3 regions of the Pandoraea sp. LA3 genome follow, and region 3 is predicted to be linked to each of the others. Evidence: predicted binding sites of a transcription regulator. Region 3 holds the regulator's gene; each other region holds the start of a gene.
What was found. The regulator sigma-54, encoded in region 3, starts transcription at its own class of promoters, with help from an activator protein. The targets are predictions, from matches to a motif close to TGGCANGNAANCTGCTTT.

Region 1 (6,886 bases), on a different contig from region 3:
GCCCCGACGACGATCGCACCGAATACCGCGATCGCAAACATGCTCACGAGTTGGGCGTTGGAGAGGTGGGGCACGATCATGGTCGATCTCCCTGTGGCTGTCAGGCGATTCGAGACGCGTCTTCAGTATAGAAAACGGCCTCCCTGAAGCAAAGCGGCGCGACGACCGGGGTTTCCCCAGTCGCCGCGCCGCTTTGTTCAATCCTGTCCTGCTTGTCGTGCCGTCCGTGCCTTGCGCGCGTTCCATTCACATCGCAGCGCGAGCAGCTTACGCCGTCGATAGTCGTGCCGCTTTGCCGACGAACGTCTTCAAGGTGAGGTGCGTATCACTCCGGAAGGTCGAGGATCAGGATGATCGTCCAGGCATCGTCGCCTTCATGATGGTACTGACGCTCCACCACGACGAACGGTTGCTTCTTGTCGCCCTTGCCGAGGAACATCACGTCGCCTTCCTGCGGCAGGCATTCGAGCGGCGGCAACCCCAGCGGGGTGTCTTTGGGCACGAGTTTTTCGGCCTTCTTCGCTGCGCGCTCGGTCCACTCGATATCTAGTTGGATGTCACTCACCGGATGATCCTGTCTATGCAAATTGAAACGGCTGCATGGTAGCACGCAGCCTGCGCTGCTCGCGAAACCCGCCATGAAAAAAGCCCGCTCCCCAGGGCGGGGGAGCGGGCGAAAGTCCCATGCGTCCATTCGATAGCGGGGAACGCATGGCGACAGGAGAAGCGCCCGTGGGAAAGCCGTCGGTGCCTGCTTGACCGGAGGGGAAGAGAACCGGTCGGGGGGGGGGCATGACGGTCTGCCCGGTGCTGCGTTGCTGGGCGTGGGCGCGCGCCTGTCGGCGGGACATAGGGGACAACGATGCTGAAGAGGTGACGCAACGCGGACAGGAGATGCCGTCCAGCCCGCGCGCGTCGTGTCATGACGCCGGAGGCAGGCGGCATGACGAGGGACGAAACGTGGCTTACGGATTCGAGTACTTCATCTCGCCGTTTTGGCGGGCACGAACGAGTTCGTCGTAGACCTGTGCGCGCGTCTTGCCGGGCACATTGGCGTTGGGCATCGTGTTGAACGCCGGGTAGTCGTAGTCGTTCTGCGGGATCAACCCTTGGGCGCGTGCTTCGATCAGTTGCTCACGGACCTGCGCACGCGTGAGTTGCGACGTTTGCGGGACCCAGGCGTACGGCGAACCGTCGGGGTAGGCGTCGCTCGACAAGCGCGACTGTGCGAAGGCGGAACCTGCTGCGGCGGCCATCGTGGCCGAGATCAGTGCGGAAACCATCAACTTGCGATTCATGACAATAACTCCTGTTCTTCTGTCTTGCTAAGGGCGCTGGGTGCGCGACCGTTGAAGCCAGTCTAAGCGTCCGGCTATCACAGAAAAACGGCAATTAAGCGAATAAATACTTACGCGAATCGCAACAATGCGTGATGGGTGCTCGTCGGGCGAGACGTGGAAGGCGGGTGGGATGCGCTGTGGGGGCGAGCCGAGGGAGGCAATGAAAAACGCCGCCCGAAGGCGGCGTCGATTACGCAAAAGAGCGAGAGGATGCGAGGCTTAACGCGTAGCGATGGCGACCGCTGCGCCGGCCATGACCGTGCCCGTTGCACGGTTCAACCGCTTGACTGCGCGTGCCGAACTCAACAGGCGTCGCGCGCGGGCGGCCAGCGCGATATAGCTGCCGAAGACGATCGCCAGCACGGTGAGCGTGACGCCCACGACTTCGATGTAACCGAGCGCTGTCACGCGTGCCAGATCGAGCAGGTTGGGCAGCAACGCGAAATAGAACACGACCACTTTCGGGTTGCCCATCGTCACCGACAGGCCGCCGAAAAAGAGACGCCAGGATTTCTCGCGTGGCGCGGCGGCAAGCGGCTCCGCCGGCGCAATCGCCGGGGCGTTCCACATCTTCCATGCAAGATAGAGGAGGTAGGCGGCGCCTGCGTATTTGATCGCGAGGAACACGCCCGAGAACGTATGGGCCAGCGCGGCGACGCCAAGCACGGCGAGCGTGAGCCAGACAACGTCGCCGATTGCCACGCCGGCCGAGAACGCGATAGCGCCTTGCGTGCCGCGTCCGAGCACGCGCGCTACGATGGCGGCGATGCCGGGGCCCGGCGTGCCTGCGCCCACGAACAAGGCAAGCGCAAACGTCAGTAAATGTGTCCAGTCCATCACGCGTCTCCTCGCGTCGTTGACGATCCGGCGGCCAGGTCCGGGGCGTCGATCCTTCGTGCCGAATGGCGGCGGCGCGTGAGCTTCACGACGCCGCGATGTAGTCTCAAGCGCCCAGCCACGGCAGGCCGCGGAAGCACCAGCCGCTCACGTGCTTGCGATGACCTGCGCTGTCCTTGTCGCCTTCGAAGCCTTCGAGAATATCGAACGACTGCGTGAAGCCCGCTTCATAAGCGACCTTTGCGGCAGCCTTCGAGCGTGCGGCGCTGCGGCACAGGAACAGCAGCGGCGTATTCTTGTCCGGCGTTTGCGACGTCAGTTGTTCGAGGAAGTGTTCGTTGGGGACGCCGCCCGGGTATCGCACCCATTCGACGTTGGCGTACTGACCGTCCGGGACTTGCGGGCGACCGACCCAGTCGAGTTCGGCGCGCGTGCGTACGTCGATCAGACGAACGTTCGCATCGGCCTTCAGCAGTTCCAGCGCTTCTTCCGGCGTCACGGCGCCCGTGTATGCGAGCTGGCCCGAGGCGCGACGTTGCGTGGCTTGATCGAGAATGGCTTTGGCGCTTGTCATATTGCTGTGATCTCGTTAGTCGATGGTTGTCCTTCATTCTAGCGTGCACCACACGCTAGATGCGTGTTAACTGTTCGGTCGCGATATTGGGAGTCGTCCGGATGTTTTGGGATTTGCACTATCACGGCTTCGGGTGACGCATTATGACGGTGCAGACACGCGCACGATTTCGGGCCAATGAGTTCGATGAATGGCACCTAAAAGGTGCATAATCCTCGAATGCACCGAGTTGGTGATATTTTGGTGCGGCATGCACCGAAATAAGGAATTTCAGCCCATGAGCGGGAATTCACGGCAGGACGCACCAGAATCGATTATTTCCTTAGAAATCAGTGGGCGAGGGTGGAATGTAGCGGGTGAGCGATGCGCTGGCACGCTTCCTGCTTATCAATGGCGAATCCGAACACGGAGTTCGTTAAGAGGGTGCGGCGACGCGGGCGATGAGCGCCAGCAGCGCCAGATTGAATCTTTCGGGAGATAGCATGAGCAAATCTGTGGCAGATGTGTTGAACCTGGTTAAGGAAGAAGACGTCAAGTTCGTCGACTTCCGTTTCACCGACACGCGCGGCAAAGAGCAACACGTCTCGGTGCCCGTGTCGCACTTCGACGCTGACAAGTTCGAGAGCGGCCACGCTTTCGACGGTTCGTCGATCGCAGGCTGGAAGGGCATCGAAGCCTCGGACATGCTGCTGGTCCCGGACGCCAACACGGCGTACATCGACCCGTTCTATGAAGAAAGCACGCTGGTGCTGACCTGCGACGTGATCGAACCGGCCGACGGCAAGGGTTACGACCGCGATCCGCGCTCCATCGCCAAGCGCGCTGAAGCGTATCTGAAGAGCACGGGCCTGGGCGACACCGCCTTCTTCGGTCCGGAACCGGAATTCTTCATTTTCGACTCCGTCCAGTGGAACACGGACATGTCGGGCACGTCCGTGAAGATCAATTCGGAAGAAGCACCGTGGTCGTCGTCGAAGGACTTCGAAGGCGGCAACACCGGTCACCGTCCGGGCACGAAGGGCGGCTACTTCCCGGTCGCGCCGGTCGACACGTTCCAGGACATGCGTTCGGAAATGTGCCTGCTGCTCGAACAACTGGGCGTGCCGGTCGAAGTGCACCACCACGAAGTCGCCGGCCAGGGCCAGAACGAAATCGGCACGAAGTTCTCGACGCTGGTCGAGCGCGCCGACTGGACGCAGATCCTGAAGTATGTCGTGCACAACGTCGCACACAGCTATGGCAAGACGGCGACGTTCATGCCGAAGCCGATCGTTGGCGACAACGGCTCGGGCATGCACATCCACCAGTCGATCTGGAAGGATGGTCAGAACCTGTTCGCCGGTAACGGCTACGGCGGTCTGTCGGAATTCGCGCTGTACTACATCGGCGGCATCATCAAGCACGCCCGTGCCCTGAACGCGATCACGAACCCGTCGACGAACTCGTACAAGCGCCTCGTGCCGCACTTCGAAGCCCCGGTGAAGCTGGCCTACTCGGCCCGTAACCGTTCGGCCTCGATCCGTATTCCGTACGTTGCCAACCCGAAGGGCCGCCGTATCGAAGCGCGCTTCCCGGACCCGATGGCCAACCCGTACCTGGCTTTCTCGGCCATGCTGATGGCCGGTCTGGATGGCGTGCAGAACAAGATCCACCCGGGCGAAGCTGCCGACAAGAACCTGTACGACCTGCCGCCGGAAGAGGATGCAAAGATCCCGACCGTGTGCTCGAGCCTCGAACAGGCGCTGGAATACCTGAACGAAGACCGCGAGTTCCTGACCCGTGGTGGCGTGTTCACGGACGGCATGCTCGATTCGTACATCGAACTGAAGACCAACGAAGCGCGTCGTGTCGCGATGACCACGCACCCGCTCGAGTTCGAACTGTACTACTCGCTGTAATCGAATCGCTGCGCAGGGAATGCGCCGGCATGACGGAACGCCAGCGGCCGACCGTCATGCTCGACAAGCACGGGGGGATGGCCGCGGCCGTCCCCCTTTTTTATCCGTCGCGCATTCCGCTCATGCGTTCCGTGTCTCTCATGGCTCGCCATGAACTTATCGCCCCGAACCTCGATGAAAAGTGTCCGCGCTGGTGAGAAAGGGCAGACGAAGCGAGCCGCACACGCCGCCGCTGAGGACGCCACCGAAGTAACGACAGACGCCGCCGCAGCGCTTGCCGGGGTGGCTGGTCAAGCGTCGCTGCTGCATACGAGCGTCGACCCCTGGGAAGCGAAGCTTGCCGCGACGGGTATTCTGCCGGGCCTCGAAGCGCTGCCGACCGTGCTTCTGGTGCTCGAAAAACACTCGCTGCGCGTTGTATTCGCCAATCCAGCGGCCGAGGCGCTGCTTGCGCTCTCGCGCCGATCGCTCTCGCAAATGACATGGGACGATGTCTTCACGAACGGGGATGTGCTGTCCTCGACGATGACGGAACTCATCGCCAATCACTTTCAGACGACACGCCTCGATCTGGTGCTCGAACGCACCGCTCAGGAGCCATTGCATACGCACGCCATCGTGGCGGCACCGGAAGCCGCCCCCGATTTCGTGATCGTCGAGTTGATCGAGAACGAGCAGAAGCTGAAGAACGAACGCGAAGAGCGGATCATCGATCAGGCGTTGATGAACAAGCAGCTCATCCGCAATCTGGCGCACGAAATCAAGAACCCGCTGGGCGGGATTCGCGGTGCGGCGCAATTGCTGGAGTTCGAGCTGGATCAGCGCGAGCTGCGCGAATACACGCAGGTCATCATCAAGGAGTCCGACAGGCTTCAGACGCTGGTCGACCGGTTGCTGGAGCCGCATCGCCATCCGTATATCGCCACGGACGTGAACATTCACGAAGTGTGCGAACGCGTGCGTTCGGTGGTGCTCGCCGAGTTTCCGCAGGGGCTGTCGATCGAGCGGGATTACGACGTGAGTCTGCCCGACTTTCGTGGTGACAAGGAGCAACTCATTCAGGCGTTACTCAACATCGTGCGTAACGGTGCGGAAGCGCTGCGCGAGCAGATCGCGCGCGGCGATGCCCGCATCGTTTTGCGCACGCGAGTGGCGCGAAAGATCACGATTGCCAAGCGATTGCACAAGCTGGCATTGGAATTGCATGTGATCGACAACGGGCCCGGCATTCCTGCCGACATTCGTGATCGCATCTTCTATCCGCTCGTGTCCGGGCGTGAAGGGGGAAGCGGTCTGGGACTCACACTGGCGCAATCTTTCGTACAGCGTCACGACGGTCTGATCGAATGCGAAAGCCGGCCCGGACGGACGGATTTCCGAATCCTGCTGCCCCTGGGCTGATGCGGCCCTCACGCCGTCGGCCGTAACACCTGCGGCCGGGCATAGACGTTACACGGTGAACAATGAAGCCGATCTGGATAGTAGACGACGACCAATCGATTCGATGGGTGCTGGAAAAGGCACTCTCACGAGCCAATCTGCCGGTGCGCAGTTTCACCGGCCCGCGCGAAGCCAGCGCAGCGCTCGAACACGACTCGCCGCAGGTGCTTGTCTCGGACATCCGCATGGCGGGCGGCTCCGGGCTCGAACTGCTGCAAATGGCCAAGCAGCGACACCCCGGCCTGCCGGTCATCATCATGACCGCCTTCTCCGATCTCGATAGCGCGGTGGCCGCGTTTCAGGGCGGGGCGTTCGAATACCTGGCCAAACCGTTCGATGTGGATCGTGCCGTCGAACTGATTCTGCGCGCCGTCGAAGAAAGCCTGCGCGAAGCGACCGACGACGAGCGCATCACCGAAGAGCCCGAGATTCTTGGGCAGGCGAGTGCGATGCAGGACGTCTTCCGCGCCATCGGCCGGTTGTCGCATTCGAGCGCCACGGTGCTCATCACCGGTGAATCGGGGTCGGGCAAGGAGCTGGTCGCGCGCGCATTGCATCGTCACTCGCCGCGCGCGTCGGGTCCGTTCATTGCGCTTAACACTGCGGCGATTCCGAAAGATCTGCTGGAGTCCGAGCTGTTCGGTCATGAGCGCGGCGCGTTCACGGGCGCGCAGGCGACACGTCGCGGGCGCTTCGAGCAAGCCGAAAGCGGTACGCTCTTTCTCGACGAAATCGGCGACATGCCGTTGGATTTGCAGACGCGCTTGCTGCGTGTGCTCTCGGACGGCAACTATTAC
Region 2 (6,886 bases), on a different contig from region 3:
TCGAGGATCAGATGCCCGCCGTGCAACTCGCCGGACGGGTCGGAGAACCCCGCATGGCAATGCAGCAGCGTGGCGCCGTCAGCCGTGCGACCGACGGTGATCGCGCCGCCGATCAGATCGACCTCGCGCATCTCGTCGACCGGCGCGCCGTACCCGAAGGGACGCTCCACGTCTGTCGTGTTCTCGATCATGTGATACCGCAGCCCTCGCGCGGTACCCGCACAGAAACGCCCGACGCCGCCACCGTACGCATAGCGGGATAACGCCGCGCGTAAGGACTCGCCGAGATTCGCACCAGACCGGATCGTCACGCGCAGTTCGTGCTGCCCGCTCAACACGCAGTCTTCCACACGGGGTAACGTGGGGACGCCTGCATGCTGATAGACCCGTGAAAGCGCAGGTTTCATAGTCGATAGTCTCCTTGCTCTTCGAGCATCGTCTTGATTTGCTTTTTCACGATTTTGCCGTAGCCCGATTTGGGCATGGCACTCCAGAATACGAAGCGGCGCGGCCACTTGTAGCGGGCAATACGCGCTTCGAGATGTCCGAGCAGTTCATCGGCCTGTGCGGCCATGCCTTCCCGGGCGACCACCACCGCGAGCCCGCTCTCTCCCCACTTGGGGTCGGGCACGCCGAGCACGGCACACTCGGAGACGCACGGGTGTGTCAGCAACGCTTCCTCGATCTCGCGCGGATAGACGTTCGAGCCGCCCGAGATATACATGTCCGACGCCCGACCCGTGATGTACAGGAAGCCCTGCGCATCCACATGACCGAGGTCGCCGGTGTGGAACCAGTCGTCCTTGAACGCCTTGGCGTTGGCGTCCGGATTGTTGTGATACCCCATGAAGACGGCCGGCCCGCGCACGCAGATCTCCCCCGACGCGAACGCCGGCTGACGCTGCCCCTGCTCGTCGAGAATCGCCACCTCCATGCCCGTGCGCGGCAGACCGCAAGTGCCCACGCGGGCGTCCGGGGCGTCATCGTCGTCGCTATGCAGCCACGGCGGCAGCACCGTGATGTTGCCCGTCACCTCGCCCAGCCCGTAGTACTGCACCAGCACGCGACCCAGCTTCTGCAACGCATACTTCTGATCGGCGCGATACATCGGTGCGCCCGCGTAGATCACAAAGCGCAGCGAGCTATGGTCGTACTCGTCCACTGCCGGATCTTCGACCAGCATCTTGACGATGGTCGGCACCGTGAACATGTTGTCGACACGGTGACGCTCGACCGCCTGCCAGACCTGCGCTGCGTCCATCTTCTCGCCCGGCAGCAACACGCTCGCCGCGCCTCGCGCCGTATTGACGATGGCGTGAATGCCCGCGCCATGCGAGAGCGGCGCCACGACCATCGAGCGGCTGCGATACGTGATGCCCGGCATCAGATCCGCCAGATGGTTGGTGACGACGAACGCCATCTGCCCGTGCGAGAGCACGCCGGCCTTCGGATGCCCCGTCGTGCCGGACGTGTAGAAGAACCACAGCGGGTCCTCGTACTCGACCTCTTCCTCGAAACCGGGCGCGCCGAGATGCTCGGCCACCAGCGTCTCGTAATGCAGTTCGCCTTCGCGCGGCGCGCCCAGTGCGATCACATGACGCAACGCCGGCGAGGCGGCGCGCACGGCATCGACGTGACCTTCGAATCCTGCGTCGTAGATCATGGCGCAGGCACCGCTCGACTGCCCGAGATACGCGGCCTCCGGGGCGGTGATACGAAAGTTCGTCGGCACCCACACCGCGCCCAGACGAAACGCGATCCACGCGCTCTCGAAGATCGGCAGGTTGTTACGCGAATGCACCAGCAGCTTGTCGCCTTTTCCGACGCCGAGCTTGCGCAGGGCATCGACGGCAGCGTTCACGCGGGCGTCGATCTCGCCCCACGTGGTGATCTTGTCGCCCACGATCAGACCGGGTTCGTCCGGATGACGGCGGGCGACGTCGGCCAGTAGTCGGCCGAGGTTCATGACCTTCTTGAGCATCTCTCGTCTCCTGTATGCACTCAGCGTGCTTCGAGAATGCTCACGTAGTTCGCCACCGCCGCGCCGCCCATATTGAAGACGCCTGCGAGCTTCGCTCCCGGAATCTGCATCTCGCCGGCCGTGCCCGTGAGTTGCATCGCCGCCATGACGTGCATCGACACGCCCGTGGCACCCACCGGGTGACCCTTCGCCTTGAGACCGCCCGACGGGTTGACCGGCAGCAGGCCGTCTTTTTGCGTCAGCCCTTCGGCCAGCACGCTCGCGCCCTGCCCCGGCTTGGCCAGCCCCATCGCTTCGTACTCGATCAGCTCGGCGATGGTGAAGCAGTCGTGGGTCTCGACCAGCGAAAGGTCCTTCAACGACACGCCCGCGACACCCAGCGCCTGACGCCACGCGTGCTGACCGCCTTCGAACGCCAGCGGATCGCGACGCGAGAGCGGCAGGTAATCGTTGACCTGTACCGCCGCACGGAAGCCGACCGCCTTGGGCATGGCGCGCGCCACATCGGCCTTCGAGATCACGAGGGCGGCCGCGCCGTCGGACACCATCGAGCAGTCGGTGCGCTTGAGCGGACCCGCCACGAACGGGTTCTTCTCGGAGACGTTGCGGCAGAAGTCGTAACCGAAATCGCGGCGCATGTGCGCGTACGGATTGACCGAGCCGTTGCGATGGTTCTTCGCGGCGATCTGGGCGAGGGCGTCGGACTGGTCGCCGTAACGGTCGAAGTACGTCTGCGCGATCGTGCCGAACACACCGGCGAAGCCACCGGGAATACCGGCTTCCTCACGCGCATACGAACACTTGAGCAGCACTTCGCCGACTTGCGGCGTAGCGAGTTCGGTCATCTTCTCGAAGCCGATCACCAGCACGTGCGTGGCCTTGCCTGCTTCGATCGATTGCAGCCCGCCATGCACAGCAGCCGAGCCCGTCGCGCAGGCGTTTTCGTAGCGCGTGGCCGGTTTGAAGCGCAGCCCGGGAATCCGGTTGAAGATGAGCGACGACGGGAAGTCCTGATACAGGAACCCGCCATTGAAAGTGCCGACGTGAATCGAGTCGATCTGTTCGGGCGAAAGGCCCGCGTCGTCGAGAGCAGCTTGTGCGACGTCGGCCAGCAGAACTTCGGCATCGACGTTATCGAGTTTGCCGAACTGGGAGTGGGCCCAGCCGGTAAGGCATGCAGCAACCATGAAGTGTCTCCGGAAAAATGGGGTCATCCAGACTCCGGTGAGCAATTTCGATGCCAGACCTCTGCCGCGTGTCTGCGCGCGGGCCGCACAGGGCCAGGTCTGCGACATCGACGGCTCGGTCAGTCGTCGTTGCGAGTTCCATCCGTCTCACGCGCTTTTGGCGCATTCGCAATTGACGCAAGCGTAAAGCGGGATTTGTCGCCGCATCAAGTGAAATTTGAAAATCGCCAAGGCTTGTAATACGCGGAAATTTTGCTGTGCCGCAACAGAAATCGCCGGGCCGATATCGATGCGACACCTGTCGCACCGCGCGTGGCCGGGCATGCGACAGGTGTCGCAAGGCATTGGCGAAATGCGACAGGTGTCACACCCCGGTCGCCGGGGCGTCCCGGCGCTGTTCGCACATGCAGCAAACGCGCGTCATCGTGCCAGTTCGCCGCGAAGCCTTGTTGCGCATGACGAAAGGATGCCGACACGCCACGCGGGATTTCACTGATGCTTAACAACGTAAGGGTTTTCCCGTTCAGGGCCCGAACTGGCATTCGATTTGCGTAAGATGACCCAGCCACTTGCGAGCCGAATGTCCGGCAGATGACGCGAATCGATGAATTTGCGCATCGCCAGTCGAGTTGGCCGGGACGTTGCGAGGCGATCAACCTCACACGTCTTGCGCATCAGACGCAGTCACCAAACCTATAAATAGGAGACATGCAGTATGAGCACCATGGATCGTCGCCACTTCATCAAAGTCGTGGCCGCCACATCGGCAGCCGCCGCCACGGGGTTGTATCAGACGCAGGCCCACGCCGCCGAATTCACCCTGAAGTTCGCCAACAACCTGCCCGTCAGCCATCCGATGAACATCCGCGCCAAGGAGATGGCGCAGAAGATCGCGGAGCAGTCGAAGGGACGTATCGACTTCCAGATCTATCCGAACAACCAGCTCGGCTCGGACAGCGACATGCTGAGCCAGATCCGCTCCGGCGCAATCGATTACTTCACGCTTTCGCCGCTGATTCTCGGCACGCTCGTACCGGCCGCGCAGATCTCGGGCGTGGGTTTCGCGTTCAAGGATTACAGCCAGGTGTGGGCGGCCATGGACGGCGGTCTTGGCGCGCACGTGCGCGGTCAGATCGCGAAGACCACGGTGTTCGCCTTCGACAAGATCTGGGAAAACGGTTATCGCCAGATCACCACGAGCAGCCGTCCGATCAACTCGCCGAACGATCTGAAGGGTCTGAAGATTCGCGTGCCGACGAGCCCGCTGTGGACGTCGATGTTCCGCGCGTTCGATTCGTCGCCCACGTCGATCAACTTCGCCGAGGTCTATTCCGCCTTGCAGACGCACATCGTCGAAGCGCAGGAAAACCCGCTGGCGCTGCTGACCACGGCCAAGCTCTACGAAGTGCAGAAGTACGTGTCGATGACGAACCACATGTGGGACGGCTTCTGGTTCCTCGCCAACAAGCAGAAGTGGGACAAGCTGCCGAAGGACCTGCAGGACATCGTGACCGCCAACGTGAATGCCGCCGCCGTCGCCCAGCGTGAGGACGTGCGCAAGCTCAACGAAGGCGTGACGGCCGAGCTCAAGCAGAAGGGTCTCGTGTTCAATGCACCGAACAACGAGCAGTTCCGCGAAAAGCTGCGCGCCGCGGGCTTCTATGCCGAATGGCACAAGAAGTTCGGCGACGAAGCATGGGCCATGCTGGAAAAGTACACAGGGAAGCTCGCGTAAATGGAAACGTTGACGATGACGGCCGAGCCGACGCACGCGCTCGCCCGCCTCTTCTGCCACGTCAACCGCGCGGTGATGAAAGTCACCGAAGCGGCTGCCGTGCTGCTGGTGGTGGCGGAAACTCTCATCCTGCTCGCGGGCGTTGTCTCGCGTTACGGGTTCGACAATCCGCTCACGTGGTCGGATGAGCTTGCGCAGATCCTTTTCATCTGGCTGTCGATGCTCGGCGCCGTGCTCGCCCTCGACCGGGGCGAACACATGCGCCTGTCCGCCATCGTCAACAAACTTCCCGCTGCATGGCGCGACTGGTTCCAGACCATGGCCGCGCTGACCGTGTGCGTGTTCGTCGCGCTGATCATCATGCCGGCGTACACGCATGCGATCGAACAGATGGACATCACCACGCCCGCCCTCGAGATTCCCGACGGCCTGCGTGCAGCAGCGCTGCCGGTGGGCGCCGCGCTGATGCTCATCGCGGCGATCTCGCGCATGGCGCGCTGCTCCAGCCTGCGTCAGTTCGGGCTCGGCGTGCTGTTCGTCGCCGCACTCGGCGCCGCGCTCTGGCTCGGACGCCCCGCGCTCATCGCCATGGGCAACTACAACCTGCTCATCTTCTTCGTGCTGATCGTGGGCGCGTGCGTGGCAGGCGGCATTCCGATCGCCTTCGCGTTCGGCACGGCGACCCTCGCTTATCTCGCGCTCGTGACCGATGCCCCGTTGCAGATCGTCGTGAGCCGCATGGACGAAGGCATGTCCGGGCTCGTGCTGCTGTCGGTACCGCTGTTCGTGCTGCTCGGCGCGCTCATCGAAATGAGCGGACTGGCGCGCAGCCTGATCGAATTCATGGCCTCGCTGCTCGGCCACGTGCGCGGCGGCCTTCAGTACGTGCTGCTCGGGGCGATGTTCCTGGTATCGGGCATCTCCGGTTCCAAGGCAGCCGACATGGCCGCCGTCGCCCCGGCGCTGTTCCCTGAGATGCAGCGACGCGGCTCGAAACAGGAAGACCTCGTCGCCCTGTTGTCCGCCACCGGCGCGATGACCGAGACGATCCCGCCGAGCCTCGTGCTCATCACCATCGGCGCCGTGTGCGGCGTGTCGATCACCGCCCTGTTCGTCGGTGGCCTGCTGCCTGCCGTGATCGCCACACTGGCCATCGTCGTGGTGTGCTTCGCCCGCTCGCGCAAGGAAGCGCCCAACGCCGCGCGTCGTGCACCGTGGAGCGTGATCGGCAAGACCTTCATCATTGCGCTGCCCGCGCTGGCGCTGCCGATCCTCATCCGTACGGCAGTGATCGAAGGCGCGGCAACGGCCACGGAAGTGTCGACCATCGGCATCGCGTACACCATCGTGATCGGCCTGATCGTCCACGCCTTCAAGAAGCATCTGAACTTCAAGCGCCTCTATCCGCTGCTCACCGAGACCGCGGCCCTGTCCGGCGCGATCCTGCTGATCATCGGCATGGCCACCGCGATGGCATGGGCGCTCACGCAATCCGGCTTCTCGGCCAAGCTCGTCGGCCTGATGCATGGCGTGCCGGGCGGACAGGTCGGCTTCCTGCTCATCTCGATGGTCGTGTTCATCGTGCTCGGCAGCGTGCTCGAAGGCATTCCCGCCATCGTGCTGTTCGGGCCGCTCCTGTTCCCGGTCGCGCGCTCGCTCGGCATTCACGACGTGCATTACGCCATGGTCGTGATCCTGTCGATGGGCATGGGCCTGTTCGCCCCGCCGCTCGGTGTCGGCTTCTATGCCGCCTGCGCCATCGGCAAGACATCGCCCGACAAGGTCTTCAACCGGATGTGGACATACATGGGGGCGCTGCTCATCGCGCTGCTCATCGTGGTCTTCATCCCCTGGATCTCGATCGGTTTCCTGAAGTAACGCCAACCCCTTAACGGTTTCGCGATATCACCGACGGGCTCCGCCGCTTAAGCAGGCGGTGGAGCCCGAGCTGTAACTGCCAGTAAATTTAGGAGTCCATAGCAT
Region 3 (6,886 bases):
CAGCATCCTGCCGATGATCAAGCGCATCGGCGCCAAGCTCATCGCCATGACCGGCAACGCCGCCTCCAGCCTCGGACGCCTGTCCGACGTGCATCTCGACGCCCACGTCGAGAAGGAAGCGTGCCCGCTTGGTCTTGCGCCTACGGCCAGCACCACGGCAGCCCTCGCACTGGGCGACGCCCTCGCCGTCACGCTGCTCGACGCGCGCGGTTTCGGCGCCGAGGACTTCGCCCGCTCGCATCCGGGCGGCGCGCTCGGCCGGCGTCTGCTCACGTTCGTGCGCGATGTCATGCGCACCGGCGACGCCATCCCCCGCGTGCGCTCCGACGCCAATCTCTCCGACGCGCTGATCGAGATGACCGCCAAAGGCCTCGGCATGACCGCGATCGTGGACGCCGATGACCGGGTCGTCGGTATCTTTACCGACGGCGATTTGCGTCGTTTGTTCAAGCGTACGCTCGATTTCACTTCGCTGAAGCTGGCCGACGTCATGAAGGCCGGCCCGCGTACCATCGGCCCGGACCATCTCGCCGCAGAAGCCGCCGAGCTGATGGAGCGCTTCGGCATCATGCAACTGCTCGTGACCGAGAACGACCGCCTCGTCGGTGCGCTGAACGTCCACGACCTGTTCGCCGCCAAGGTCGTGTGAGTTTCCCGTCCATGAGTCATCCCAGCATCACGCCATTCGACGCTAACGACGCCACCGCACGGGCGGCGCGTCTGCGCGTCATGGTGTTCGACGTCGACGGTGTGCTCACCGACGGCGGCCTGCGCTACGGCCCGGCAGGCGAAGTCATCAAGACGTTCGATTCGCTCGACGGGCACGGCCTGAAGCTGCTCGCCGAAGCCGGTATCGTCACGGCCATCATCACCGGACGTCAGTCCGACATCGTCGCCAAACGCGCGTCGGACCTGCGCGTCGCACACGTCTACCAAGGGGTGCACGACAAGCGCGCCGCGTTCGAGGACCTGTGCGCCAAGGTGTCCGTGACGGCCGACGTGTGCGGCCACATCGGCGACGACTGGCCCGATCTGCCGGTGCTCACGCGCGTGGGCTTCGCGGCTTGCCCGGCCAATGCGCACGCCGAAGTGAAGGCGCGCTGCCACTGGATCGCCGACACGCGCGGGGGCGAAGGCGCCGTGCGCGAACTGTGCGACTTCATCCTGCGCGCGCAGGGGCGTTACGACGCCCTGCTCGCCGAAGCGCTCGCCTGACGCGTCGAGGGAACCGATCCACTCATGGCCATTCAACGCGTCTCTCCGTCTACGCTGCTTGCCATCGTCGTTCTGGCGGGGCTGGCAGCGGGCACGTACTGGCTGGTGCAGCGCACGCTGCCCTCGGACGCCGATCGCGCGCCGTACGTGAAGCAACACATCCCCGACTACTATGCCGACGACATGGTGATCTCCATGTTGTCGCCGAACGGCACGACGCAGTACCGTGTCAACGCCGTTCACATGACGCACTTCGAAGACGATCAGACGACGGCCATGACGATGCCGGCCGTGCGCGCCTTTACCCCGGATCAGCCGGAGGTGACCGCCACGAGCAAGCGCGGCACGCTCAACGCTGACATGTCGATCGTCGATCTCTACGACGACGCTGTCGTGGTGCGTCAGCCGGGACCGCGCGACCCGGAAATGCGCGCGCTCTCCGAGCACTTTCAGGTGCTCGTGAATGAAGACATCGTGCGTACCGAAAAGCCCGTGCAGTTGTTCCGCGGGGCATCCGTGATGTACGGCGATGGCATGATTTTCAATAACATCACGCGCGCCGTACAATTGCTCGGCAATGTCCACGGCACGATCCAGCCGGCGGAGCTGGGCGGAAAACCGCCTCCCCGTCAGTCCGCTGCGCCCACCGCGCCGAGCGCGCCACCTCAGACTAAACAGGGCTCCAAGACCCCATGACCGATCGCCTTCACCTGCGACCCGCCTTCTCGTCCCTGCGTACGCTTCGTGCCCTGCGCGCGCTGGCCGCCGCCTTCGCCGTTCTCGGCGCGCTGGCCTCGCCGCTCGCCCACGCCGAACGCGCCGACCGCGACAAGCCGCTCAACATCGAGTCGGATCACATGAGCTATGACGACCTCAAGCAGGTCAACATCTTCACGGGCAACGTGACGATGACCAAGGGGACGATTCTCCTCAAGGCCGATCGCGTCGAAGTGACTCAGGATCCGGAGGGCTATCAGTACGCCACGGCTTACTACAAGCCGGGCGGCCCGCTCGCCTACATGCGTCAGAAGCGCGACGGCATGGACGAATACATCGACGGGTGGGGCCAGACGATCTATTACAACGGCAAGACCGAAGTCGCCACGCTCACCACGCAAGCCACGCTCAAGCGTCTGGCCGGCGGTACCAAAGTGCTCGACGAGATTCACGGCAGCGTGATCACGTACGACACCTACAATGAGGTCTACACCGCCAACAGCGGCTCGGATCAGGTCAACGCCAACAATCCGAACGGCCGTGTGCGCGCCACCCTCGCCCCGCGCAATGCCACGGGTGCGCAGGCAACGCCGCCTGGCGCGAGCAAGCCGGCCGCAGCCCCCAAGGGCGATATGTCGCCGCTGTCGCCCTCCAAGTCCATCGGGAATCCGCGTGAGTAATTCTGCCAACAGCACCGCCAGCAGCAACGCCTCGACCATCAATCAGGGCGCGGGCCTCGCCGGCAAGCCGAGCGCACTCGTCGTACGCTCGCTCAAGAAGCAGTACGGCGCGCGTACCGTCGTGAAGGACGTGTCGCTCGACGTGAAGAGCGGCGAGGTCGTCGGACTGCTCGGACCGAACGGTGCCGGCAAGACCACGTCGTTTTACATGATCGTGGGTCTGGTGCCCGCCGACGACGGCGAAATTCAGCTCGACGGCAACCTCATCAGCGAACTGCCGATTCACGAGCGCGCCCGCATGGGCGTGTCGTATCTGCCGCAGGAAGCGTCGGTATTCCGCAAGCTCACGGTCGAAGACAACATTCGCGCCGTGCTCGAATTGCAGGTCGATGCGAACGGCAAGCCGCTCAAGCGCGACGAAATCGAGCGCCGTATCGAATCGCTGCTCGACGAGCTTCAGGTGAGCCATCTGCGCGAGAATCCGGCCATGTCGCTCTCGGGCGGCGAGCGTCGTCGCGTGGAAATCGCGCGTGCGCTGGCCACGCAGCCGCGTTTTATTTTGCTCGACGAACCGTTCGCGGGCGTCGATCCGATCGCGGTGCTGGAAATTCAGCGCATCGTGCGCTTCCTGAAGGACCGTGGCATCGGTGTCCTGATTACCGATCACAACGTGCGTGAGACGCTCGGCATCTGCGATCACGCCTACATCATCAGCGAAGGCTCGGTGCTCGCCGCCGGCACACCTGACCAGATCGTCGCGGACGAAAGCGTCCGTCGCGTGTATCTGGGCGAAAATTTCCGGATGTAAAGCAAATTTTTCGCATGTAAACCCTGCCTCCGATAGGAGGTCAGGCCGGTTCCGTTGGCGTGACAAAGCCTCTACAATGAAGGCGAGACACGCTATGAAACCGACTCTTCAACTCCGCACCTCGCAGCACCTGACCCTCACGCCGCAGTTGCAGCAATCGATCCGGTTGTTGCAACTGTCGACGCTCGAACTTCAGCAGGAAGTCGAGCACGCCCTCACCCAGAACCCGATGCTCGAACGCGAGGACGATTGGCTCGCCGGCTCGGTGCGTGTGGGTACCGACGGGTCGCTGCGCAACGAGCGGAGTTCGTCGTCCAGTAGTTCGAACGACAGCGCGGAACCCGCCAATGGTCACGACGAAGCCCGTGAGCTGGACGGCGAGGCCCGCTTCGACGACAACGCCCAGGACAACGGCAGCGACTGGAGCCTGAACGACTTTGCCCGCTCGGGCAGCGCATCGGACGACGACGACAACGCGCGCCCGCAACTGCACGTCGACCATCCCAACCTCCGCGAACATCTGCTGGCCCAGTTGCGCCTGACCAAGGCCAGTCCGCGCGACCGCGCGCTGGTGGAGTTTCTGATCGAGTCGCTCGACGAAGACGGCTATCTCGGCTCCCTGCTCGACGAAATTCAGGCGGAAATGCCCGAAGAACTGGCGCTCGAGACCGAAGAGATCAACGCAGCGCTCGCCCTCCTGCAAAGCTTCGATCCGGCGGGCGTGGGTGCCCGCAGCCCGGCGGAATGCCTGCGGTTGCAGCTTCAGCGTCTGCCCGCCAGCAGCGTGCGTACGCTCTCGCTTCGCATCGTCACCGATCACCTGGAATTACTGGCCGCGCGCGATTACACCCGCCTGCGCCGCCTGCTCGGCGTGACCGAGGATGGCCTGCGCGCCGCCCATCAACTGATCCGCTCGCTGGACCCGTTCCCGGGCGCGGCGTATGGCTCGCCGCAGGCCGACTACGTCGTGCCGGACGTGCTGGTACGCAAGCAGGGAAGCGGCTGGACGGCCGAACTCAACCCGGAAGTCATGCCGCGTCTGCGTATCAACGAAATGTACGCGCGGATTCTGCGAAACAACCGGAACGATCCGGGCACCGGCAACCTCCAACAGCAGTTGCAGGAAGCGCGCTGGCTGATCAAGAACATCCAGCAACGCTTCGACACGATCCTGCGGGTCGCGCAGGCCATTGTCGAGCGTCAAAAGAACTTCTTCACGCATGGCGAAATCGGCATGCGGCCCTTGGTTTTACGCGAGATTGCTGATACGCTGGGTTTACATGAATCCACGATTTCACGGGTGACGACGAGTAAGTACATGCTCACTCCATTTGGAACCTTCGAGCTCAAGTACTTCTTCGGGTCACACGTGGCAACGGAAGCCGGAGGCGCTGCGTCATCGACCGCCATCCGCGCACTCATCAAGCAACTCATAGGAGCAGAAGACCCGCAGAGCCCCCTTTCCGACAGCCGAATCGCGGAACTGCTGGCAGAGCAAGGTTTTGTGGTGGCGCGGCGCACCGTCGCGAAATACCGCGAGGCCATGCGAATCCCCGCAGTGAACTTGCGCAAATCTTTGTAGGACAGTCCTGGTGCGCCATGTTGGCGACTGGGGCATAACGCCGCAGTGCGACATTGCGTCTCGTCAATGGCTCGCGCTCATGCCAGCCAGCGTCAACGATGACGCGGCGTGCACTTCGGCATTTCAGCAAGGAGAGCAGCTATGAATCTTCAGATCAGTGGACATCATCTCGAAGTCACGGCATCACTGAAAGAATATGTCGTCAACAAGCTTGAACGCGTGTTGCGGCATTTCGATCAGGTCATTAGTGTCGAGGTGATCCTTTCTGTCGACAAGTCCAAGGAGAAAGCGGGACGCCAGAACGCGAGCGTCACGGTGAATCTCAAGGGCAAGGAAATTTTCGTCGAGAAGTGTGACGAGAATATGTATGCCGCCATCGACAAGCTGATCGACATGCTCGACCGCAAGGTAGTGCAGTACAAGGACAAGGTTCAGGATCACGGTCGCGAGGCTATCAAGCACCACCAACTCCCTCCTGAGGCGGAACCGCTGCAATAAGCTCGGTTCAGGCGTGGTCATCGCATTGACTGACACTGACGAAAACCCGCAAGGAACCACCCGAGCGTATATCCGTCTCTCGTAAGTCTGGCAACACCCACCGCGGGGCCGTAGTACGGCCCCTTTTGTATGGTTCGGCCCAGTTCGGTGTCACTCCGCGAGCACGGCGGCGGGTGGTCTATAATGCGAGGTCAATCGGGGGTTGGAGGGCGACTAAGCGTTCGCCCGCATTACAAGATGAACCGTTTATTCAAACTCTTACCTGAGTCCAACATCCTGCTTGGACTGTCCGTCACCAGCAAGAAGCGCGTCTTCGAGCAAGTCGGCCTTCTCTTCGAGAAGAATGCCCAGCTCCTGCGCGCTACGGTCACTGACAACCTGTTCGCCCGCGAACGTCTGGGTTCCACCGGACTCGGCGAAGGGGTCGCGATCCCGCACGGCCGCATCAAAGGGCTGAAGCATCCGATGGCGGCATTCATCCGCCTCGAAGAAGCCATTCCTTTCGAAGCGCCTGACGGCCAGCCGGTGTCCCTGCTGTTTTTCCTGCTGGTGCCCGAACAGGCCACGCAGCAGCATCTCGAGATCTTGTCCGAAATTGCGCAGTTGCTTTCCGACCGCACAATGCGCGAGACACTGATCAACGCCCCGAGCGCGAACGAGATCCATACCGCACTCGCGAACTGGCAGCCCTGATCCGGGCGCCATCCGGTACGAACCGCCGCGAACACAGACGACTTCAATAGCTCTCACATCCAACCGAACGAGGCGACGCGGTGGAACTGACCGGCATCAACGCGCAAAGCATTTTCGACGACAACGCGGCGACGCTGCGTCTGTCGTGGCTCACGGGCCATGAGGGGTGGGAGCGCGGATTCACGCCCGAGAGCGTGGCTACGGCCACCTCCAGCGCCGACCTCGTGGGTCACCTGAACCTCATCCACCCGAACCGGATTCAGGTGCTCGGCGAGGCCGAGTTGCGCTATTACCAGCGCCTCACGGACGAGAACCGCAAGCGTCATATGGGTGAAGTCATCGCACTGGAACCGCCGTTCCTCGTGGTGGCAGACGGCCTGGAAGCGCCGCCCGATCTGGTGCTGCGCTGTACTCGCTCCTCGACGCCGCTGTTCACCACGCCGCTGTCCACGGCGTCGGTCATCGACAGCCTGCGCCTGTACATCTCCCGCGTGTTTGCCCCGCGATGCACGATGCACGGCGTTTTCATCGATATTCTCGGGATGGGCGTGCTGCTCACCGGCGATTCGGGTCTGGGCAAGAGCGAACTCGGCCTTGAGCTGATCAGCCGTGGACACGGCCTGGTGGCCGACGATGCCGTCGATTTCGTGCGACTTGGCCCCGATTTCGTGGAAGGTCGCTGCCCGCCGCTGC

Region 1: glnA (type I glutamate--ammonia ligase) is a predicted target of sigma-54. The motif match lies at 3,121-3,138, and genes of this name have one in related genera.
Region 2: C5N93_RS09930 (acetyl-CoA acetyltransferase) is a predicted target of sigma-54. The motif match lies at 3,207-3,224, and genes of this name have one in related genera.

Annotation. Positions count from the first base shown of each region.
Region 1 covers NZ_PTPY01000025.1:22,075-28,960, reverse strand. Annotated here, with positions in the region: gene C5N93_RS06340 (hypothetical protein) at 1-80, opposite strand, end outside; gene C5N93_RS06335 (DNA-binding protein) at 326-565, opposite strand; gene C5N93_RS06330 (DUF4148 domain-containing protein) at 966-1,298, opposite strand; gene C5N93_RS06325 (LysE family translocator) at 1,560-2,177, opposite strand; gene C5N93_RS06320 (rhodanese-like domain-containing protein) at 2,284-2,751, opposite strand; gene glnA (type I glutamate--ammonia ligase) at 3,234-4,649, shown strand; gene glnL (nitrogen regulation protein NR(II)) at 4,824-6,050, shown strand; gene ntrC (nitrogen regulation protein NR(I)) at 6,113-6,886, shown strand, end outside.
Region 2 covers NZ_PTPY01000029.1:102,730-109,615, forward strand. Annotated here, with positions in the region: gene C5N93_RS09920 (hypothetical protein) at 1-407, opposite strand, end outside; gene C5N93_RS09925 (acyl-CoA synthetase) at 404-1,981, opposite strand; gene C5N93_RS09930 (acetyl-CoA acetyltransferase) at 2,002-3,168, opposite strand; gene C5N93_RS09935 (TRAP transporter substrate-binding protein) at 3,884-4,903, shown strand; gene C5N93_RS09940 (TRAP transporter large permease subunit) at 4,919-6,781, shown strand; gene C5N93_RS09945 (3-oxoacyl-ACP reductase family protein) at 6,885-6,886, shown strand, end outside.
Region 3 covers NZ_PTPY01000034.1:215,222-222,107, forward strand. Annotated here, with positions in the region: gene C5N93_RS15135 (KpsF/GutQ family sugar-phosphate isomerase) at 1-649, shown strand, start outside; gene C5N93_RS15140 (HAD family hydrolase) at 661-1,215, shown strand; gene lptC (LPS export ABC transporter periplasmic protein LptC) at 1,240-1,911, shown strand; gene lptA (lipopolysaccharide transport periplasmic protein LptA) at 1,908-2,612, shown strand; gene lptB (LPS export ABC transporter ATP-binding protein) at 2,650-3,420, shown strand; gene C5N93_RS15160 (RNA polymerase factor sigma-54) at 3,515-5,002, shown strand; gene raiA (ribosome-associated translation inhibitor RaiA) at 5,144-5,500, shown strand; gene ptsN (PTS IIA-like nitrogen regulatory protein PtsN) at 5,738-6,193, shown strand; gene hprK (HPr(Ser) kinase/phosphatase) at 6,274-6,886, shown strand, end outside.